Desulfovibrio desulfuricans: one gene and its partner. The protein of the gene in region 1 interacts with the protein of each later gene in a pairwise test. Links are inferred from orthologs where the notes say so. Each region holds a gene or a part of one and is shown in the gene's direction. Other genes may lie near its edges.

Region 1 (3,302 bases):
CGTAGGCCAGGTATTCCGGGCTGTCGGCCGCGTCATCGGCGATCACTAGAGCGCCGGTGCGCAAACCAGTTTCTGCCAGTTTCAGAATATCGCAATACAGGGCCTTTGCCCCGTCGAGCAGCAGCATGTCTATATGCTGTGGCAGGTTGCTGCCCAGGGTTTGCAGGGCATCGCCAGAGCGAATTTCCACCAGATCGGCCAGTCCGGAAGTTTGCAGATTCTGCTGCGCCCGCGCCACTTTTGAGGGTTCAAACTCGCTTGTAATCATCTGGCCGCCACCGTTGTCGCGCAGGGCTGCGGCAAGAAACAGGGTGGAAATGCCGAATGAGGTGCCAAATTCCACCACTACTCGCGCATTGCTGCAGCGCGCCAGCATGTACAGAAGTTCGCCGGTTCTGCGGGAAACGGGAATGGCAAAGTTTTTCAGGCTGGCATAAAAACCGGCATATGCGGTTTTGCAGCCTTTTTGCTGTTCCAGCGCTTGGGCGCTCAGGCCTGTTGCCGCACAAATATCTTCGATCGTGGTTGTTTCCGCCTGGGTAAGCAGGGTATCAAGCAGATGGGCCAGTGGTTGCGTGCTGAGGCTGTTCATGTGTTGCTCCTTGTTATGGTTGCACGCCTGTGCGTGTATGGGTAGAATATGACGAAATATTCACATTTTACCATTCGCATTGCGCCGCATCCATGAGCAAATACCAAGAAACGAAAATTATTCAACGAAAACAACCACGTCAGGCACGGTCTGCCGATGTGGTGGCCGCGATTCTTGAGGCTGCCGCTCGCGTTTTGGCCACTGAGGGAGCGCAGCGTTTTACCACTGCACGCGTGGCCGAACGGGCCGGGGTCAGCATTGGTTCGCTGTACCAGTATTTTCCCAACAAAGCGGCCATACTTTTTCGGCTTCAGTGTGAGGAATGGCGGCAAACCACCAGCCTTTTGCAAACCATTCTGCAAGACGCGGGCATGCCGCCGCTGGATCGGCTGCGTACACTTGTGCACGCCTTTGTGACGTCGGAATGTGAAGAAGCAGCCATGCGCGCGGCCCTGCACGACTCTGCGCCCCTTTACCGACATGCGCCGGAAACAGCAGAAATCAAGGCCGAGAGCCGCCAGATTTTTTCAGATTTTGTGGCCGAGGCCTTGCCCCTCGCCACAGAAAGCCAAAGGGCATTGGTCGCGGAGTTGACCTCTGTAACTCTGGCTGCGGCGGGCAAACACTTTTCCTCGCAAGGGCGCAGCCCGCAGGAAAACGAGGCCTGTGCCACAGCCGTGGCAGACATGCTTTGCGCCTATTTCAGCGCCATTGCTCAGGGGCCGCTAGCCTGCCCGCAGGCGGGGGATGGGCCATACACGGCAAGCGCCATTTGAAACCCTTCGCCTTTCAGTCTATGCTCTGGCGGTAGCAACCTTTACTTCTCGCAAGGAATCCATGATCGCCTATCTTGAAGGCCGCCTGGCCGAAATATGGGGCAATGCCTGCCTGATCGTTACCGAAGGGGGCGTGGGGTACGAAGTGGCCCTGCCCGCCCACACGCTTGCCAGTCTGCCCGGCAGGGGGGAACCCCTGGCGCTGTACACCAGCCTTGCCGTGCGTGAAGACGCGCTGGAACTCTTTGGTTTTGCCACCTTTGAAGAGCGCCAGACCTTTGAAGTGCTGGTTTCCATCTCCAAGGTGGGCGCGCGCACTGCCCTTGGCATCCTTTCCATCTTCCGGCCCGACGACCTGCGCCGGGTTGTGTTTGAGGATGATGTGCTGGCTCTTACCCGCGTTTCGGGCATCGGCAAAAAAACCGCCGAGCATGTTTTTCTTGAGCTGAAATACAAGCTCAAGGTCGAGGACGCCCCGCAGGCGGCGGCGCTGACCACCGGGGTGCGCCCCGGCTCTGTATTCCGCGATGTGCTGGACGGCTTGGGCAATCTTGGCTACGAGCCGGACGAATGCGCGCCCCTGGTCAAAAAACTGCTGCACGAAGAGCCTGATCTGGATGTGACAGGCGCTCTGCGCGCCACCCTCAAGGCTCTTGCCAAGGGGAAGGTCTGATGACCGATCTTGCGAACCCGTGCGTTGCGGAGTGCACCACAGGCATTGACGAAAGTGTACGCCCGCACAGCCTTGACGACTTTATCGGGCAAGATGAACTGCGCGCCAATCTGCGCGTGTATCTGGGGGCTGCGCGCGAGCGCGGCAAAGCGCTGGACCACACGCTTTTTTACGGCAATCCTGGGCTTGGCAAAACCACGCTGGCGCAGATCATGGCCTCCGAGCTGGGGGTCAATCTTATCTGCACCTCCGGGCCGGTGCTTGAGCGCAGCGGGGATCTTGCCGCCATCCTCACCAATCTGAACAGGCACGACATCCTTTTTGTGGATGAAATCCACCGCATGCCCATTGCCGTGGAAGAAGTGCTGTATCCTGCCATGGAAGATTTCAAGCTCGATCTGGTCATCGGGCAGGGGCCTGCGGCGCGCACGGTCAAGATTGACCTTGAGCCCTTTACTCTTGTGGGGGCAACTACGCGCATGGGCTTGATTTCTTCGCCCCTGCGTGACCGGTTCGGCATTGTGGCGCGGCTGGAATATTACAGCCCGGACGACCTTGCCCGCGTGGTGCAGCGCACGGCGCGCATCCTGGGCGTGGAGGTCTCCACTGACGGGGCGGCGGAAATTGGCCGCCGTTCACGCGGCACGCCCCGCATTGCCAACCGCCTGTTGCGCCGGGTACGCGACTTTGCCCTGGTGCACGGTGACGGCCTGGTGACTGGCGAGCAGGCTTCGGCGGCGCTCAAGCGCATGGACGTGGACGAGCTGGGGCTGGATCAGATGGACCGCAAACTGCTGGAGGTGCTCATCAAGCACTATGACGGCGGCCCGGTGGGCATCAAAACTCTGGCAGTGGCCTGCTCGGAAGAAGTGCGAACTATTGAAGATATTTACGAGCCATATCTTATCCAGTGCGGCTTTTTAAAGCGCACCCCGCGTGGGCGCATGGCAACAGCTTTGGCTTACAGGCACTTGAAAATGCTGCTTTCTTAGGTGTATGATCTGCCCGGCCAGTTTTTTACACCGTACTGAATGAAAAGGCGGAGAAAGCATGCGGTTGCAAGTAATTGAAGGAAAATTCAGCGTCTGCAAGGTGGAAAACCTGCGCGCCGTCAATTTTCATGTGCCGTGGCTGTTTGTGGGCAAAACTGATGCGGAAATTTCGGTGGTCTGCCTGACTGCGGATGTTCCCCACGCCACCCTGGCAAGGGAGGACGGCTGGCGCGCACTGCGCGTAGCGGGGCAGATGGATTTTGGCCTTA
Region 2 (3,301 bases), on another replicon or contig:
GGCAAACAGGGCCAGCAATCCCCGCAGGGGGCCTATCCCTTTGCGCAACCTTCGGGCAACAGTCTGGCGGCCTGGGGCATCAAGCCCGGCGCCAACCAGAATGCGCAGGGACAGGGCGCTCAAGCCAGCGCGCAAACAGGCGCTCAGGCCAACGCCCAAAACGGGGTGCAGGCAGCAAAACCCGCACCCGCCAAGACGGGCCCTCAGTTTGATTATGTATATCAGGTGGCTGCATTCAAATCTGACGAAGACGCGGACAAGCTGCGCACCCGCCTGGAAGGCAAGGGCCTGCGCACCCGCACCCAGAAAAACGGCAAGCTCGTGCTGGTTATGGTCAGCATTCGCGGCACGGAAGACGATGCCTTCAACCTGCGTGAAGACCTGCGCCACATGAAGCTGGGCGTACCCATTCAGATTTCGCAAAAACCTGTTTCAAGCAAACCGCAAAAATCAGGGCGGTGAGGCAAACCATGACCGCAACCGAAACTTTCGGCGATTTTCTGCGCAAGATAGGCCGCCCCTGCCTGAACGGCATAGACGCTCTTGGCAACACGGCACTGTTCATGCTTGAAGGTCTGGCCCAGATATTCGCCAGCCCCAAGATTTTTCCGCGCACCATGCAGCAGCTCTTTGTCATCGGCTCCAAGTCGCTGTTTCTTATCATGCTGATCGGCGTGTTCTGCGGCATGGTGCTGGGGCTTCAGGGCTACTACACTCTGGTGAAGTTCGGCTCGGTGGGCATGCTCGGCTCTGCCGTGTCGCTCACCCTGATCCGCGAGCTTGGGCCGGTGCTCACGGCCATCATGCTCACGGGCCGGGCCGGGTCTTCCATGACGGCAGAAATCGGCGTCATGCGCATTACCGACCAGATTGACGCCCTGGACGTCATGGATATCAATTCCATGGGCTATCTGGTCAGCCCGCGCCTGCTGGCATCGCTCATCGCCTTTCCGCTGCTGACGGCGGTATTTGACGTTATCGGCATCATCGGCGGCTATCTCACGGGCGTGCTCATGCTGGGCATCAACGAGGGCGCGTATTTTTACCGCATCACAAGCTCGGTGACGGCAACGGATGTGAACGGCGGTTTCATCAAGGCCGTGCTCTTTGGCCTGCTTGTGACCACCATCTGCTGCCGCCAGGGCTATTACACCAACAAGAGGCGCGACAGCGTTGGCCCGGAGGCCGTGGGCAACGCCACCACCTCCGCCGTGGTTATTTCCTGCGTGCTGATTCTTGCGGCTGACTACATTGTTACCTCATTCTTGCTTTAACGGGCCATGCAGTCTGTAACAGTCATCGGCATCGACCCCGGCTCCCAACGCACGGGCTGGGGCGTGGTGCGCGAGGTTTCGGGCGTGCTGCAACTGGTGGACTGCGGCGTTGTGCGCACGGCCTCGGCAGGAAAGGAATTTTCTGACCGCCTCGCCCGCATCTACCATGAACTTTCGGGAGTTTTGGCCCGCCTCAAGCCGGAAGAAGCCGCCATCGAGCAGGTCTTTACCGCCAAGAACGCGGCTTCGGCCCTCAAGCTTGGTCAGGCGAGGGGCGTTGCCGTGGCCGCCTGCGCGGCGCACGGCCTCACCATCAGCGATTATGAACCGACCCTTGTCAAAAAATCCCTTGTGGGAACGGGCCGGGCAGAGAAGGAGCAGGTGGCCTTTATGGTGCAACGCCTGCTCAACGTCAAAAACGCCAACTGGGCGCTGGATACCTCCGACGCGCTGGCAGTGGCCGTATGCCACCTGACCGTGCGCCGCTTTGCGGCCATGGCGGGCAAGTAGCGTCCGCCAGAGTCCGTATTCAACTGCTTTCCCTGCCCGCCTGATTTTTCTACGCCCACGCGCCTGGGCTTGCCGTTTACGCGGCGGGATATTCCGCCATATGCGGGATTACTGCCTTGCCCAGCCAGTCAATGGCCCTGCCCAGATGCCGCATATTTTCCAGCGCAAAAGCGTCCTTTGCCGCTTCCCCCTCCGCATGGCCGAAGCCCATGTTCCAGTATGTTGAACCGGGAACCAGCATCTTGGACATCAGGAACATGTGGTTGATGCTGTCATAGGCATGGGTTGCCCCGGCCCGCCCGGCAGCCACCACTGCCGCGCCAATCTTGCCCTGAAATAACCCGCCGTTCACATAGGCCACAAATCCGGCCCTATCCACCAGCGCTTTCAGCTCCGCAGACATGTCCGTGAAATAACAGGGCGTACCCAGGATCATGGCGTCCGCCGCCAACATTTTTTGCAGCAGTTCGTTGAGCATGTCGTTGTCAAAAACGCAGCGCCCGTTTTTCAGCTCCGCACATTTTTCGCAACCGCGGCAGCCCTGAATCTTCTTGCCGCCCAACTGCACAGTTTCCACTTCCCAACCAGCCTCGCTTAGAGGCGCAAGCGCTTCATGCAGCAAAAGAGCCGTATTGCCGTTTTTTCTGGGGCTTCCGTTTATGGCCAGTACTTTCATGATGTTTCTCCTCAGTGCCAGATTTGCCTCCATACTATGCCTAATCTGCAAAAGTTGAAGTACTGACAAAAAATTCATATAATGACGTCAATAACAGGTACTGACAAATAGTATAGCTTTAAACAGGAAAGCGTATGGACACTCCCGACATTTGCCCGCCCGTACAGGGCAATTACCGTTGCCATTTTGAACTGACCTTGCAGCTCATTGGGGGCAAGTGGAAATTACTGGTTATTTATTTTCTTTCATTGCAGGAAGTTATCCGTTTCAGCCAGTTGCGGCGATCCCTGCCGGAAATCAGCGAGCGCATGCTGGTACGCCAGTTGCGCGAACTGGAAGAAGACGGTCTTGTGCACCGCAAGGTCTACGGCACGGTGCCGCCGCGTGTGGATTATTCACTCACGCCGCTGGGCGTCTCGCTTGTGCCCATCATGGAATCGCTGAAAGCCTGGGGCAACATGTATGAAAAAAGCCGCAGTCAGACAGACCCTGACCACGGCGACGCCAAGAGCGCTGGCTCCGAGCTATAAAAAAACGGAGGGCTCAACGAACCCTCCGTCTGCACGCGGGCGGCAGCGCCGCCGCATGATCATTTTTTGCGCTTTATTCCACGATAACGGCCTTCTTGATAATCACGCTTTCCATAGGCACGTCGTCGTAGTAGCCCTTTTTGCCGGTCTGCACGGCGGCGATCTTGTCTACCACTTCCTGCCCCTTGATGACCTTGCCAAATACGGCATAGCCCCAGCCCTGCGGCGTCTGGCTCTTGAAGTCGAGGAAGTCGTTATCCTTGGTGTTGATAAAGAACTGCGAAGATGCCGAATGCGGTTCGCTGGTGCGG

Evidence for each region.
Region 2: the proteins of ruvA (region 1) and ruvC interact in binary tests that used the Escherichia coli proteins (3 or more experiments, as listed by UniProt). The link is inferred for Desulfovibrio desulfuricans from one-to-one orthologs.

The regions. Positions count from the first base shown.
Region 1 is NZ_JANFYZ010000015.1:58,751-62,052, forward strand. The notes cover bases 251-3,235. They hold ruvA (Holliday junction branch migration protein RuvA), read left to right. Parts: upstream 251-1,429; coding sequence 1,430-2,041; downstream 2,042-3,235. Other genes in these bases: NE637_RS13550 (O-methyltransferase), read right to left, coding at 251-592; NE637_RS13555 (TetR/AcrR family transcriptional regulator), read left to right, coding at 685-1,368; ruvB (Holliday junction branch migration DNA helicase RuvB), read left to right, coding at 2,041-3,033; NE637_RS13570 (ACT domain-containing protein), read left to right, coding at 3,092-3,235. Also shown: more of NE637_RS13550, read right to left, coding at 1-250; more of NE637_RS13570, read left to right, coding at 3,236-3,302. UniProt on the Escherichia coli protein: The RuvA-RuvB-RuvC complex processes Holliday junction (HJ) DNA during genetic recombination and DNA repair.
Region 2 is NZ_JANFYZ010000018.1:17,670-20,970, reverse strand. The notes cover bases 49-3,032. They hold ruvC (crossover junction endodeoxyribonuclease RuvC), read left to right. Parts: upstream 49-1,280; coding sequence 1,281-1,784; downstream 1,785-3,032. Other genes in these bases: NE637_RS14080 (winged helix-turn-helix transcriptional regulator), read left to right, coding at 2,595-2,990; NE637_RS14085 (flavodoxin family protein), read right to left, coding at 1,861-2,460; NE637_RS14095 (MlaE family ABC transporter permease), read left to right, coding at 471-1,274; NE637_RS14100 (SPOR domain-containing protein), read left to right, coding at 49-462. Outside these bases: more of NE637_RS14100, read left to right, coding at 1-48; NE637_RS14075 (peptidylprolyl isomerase), read right to left, coding at 3,064-3,301.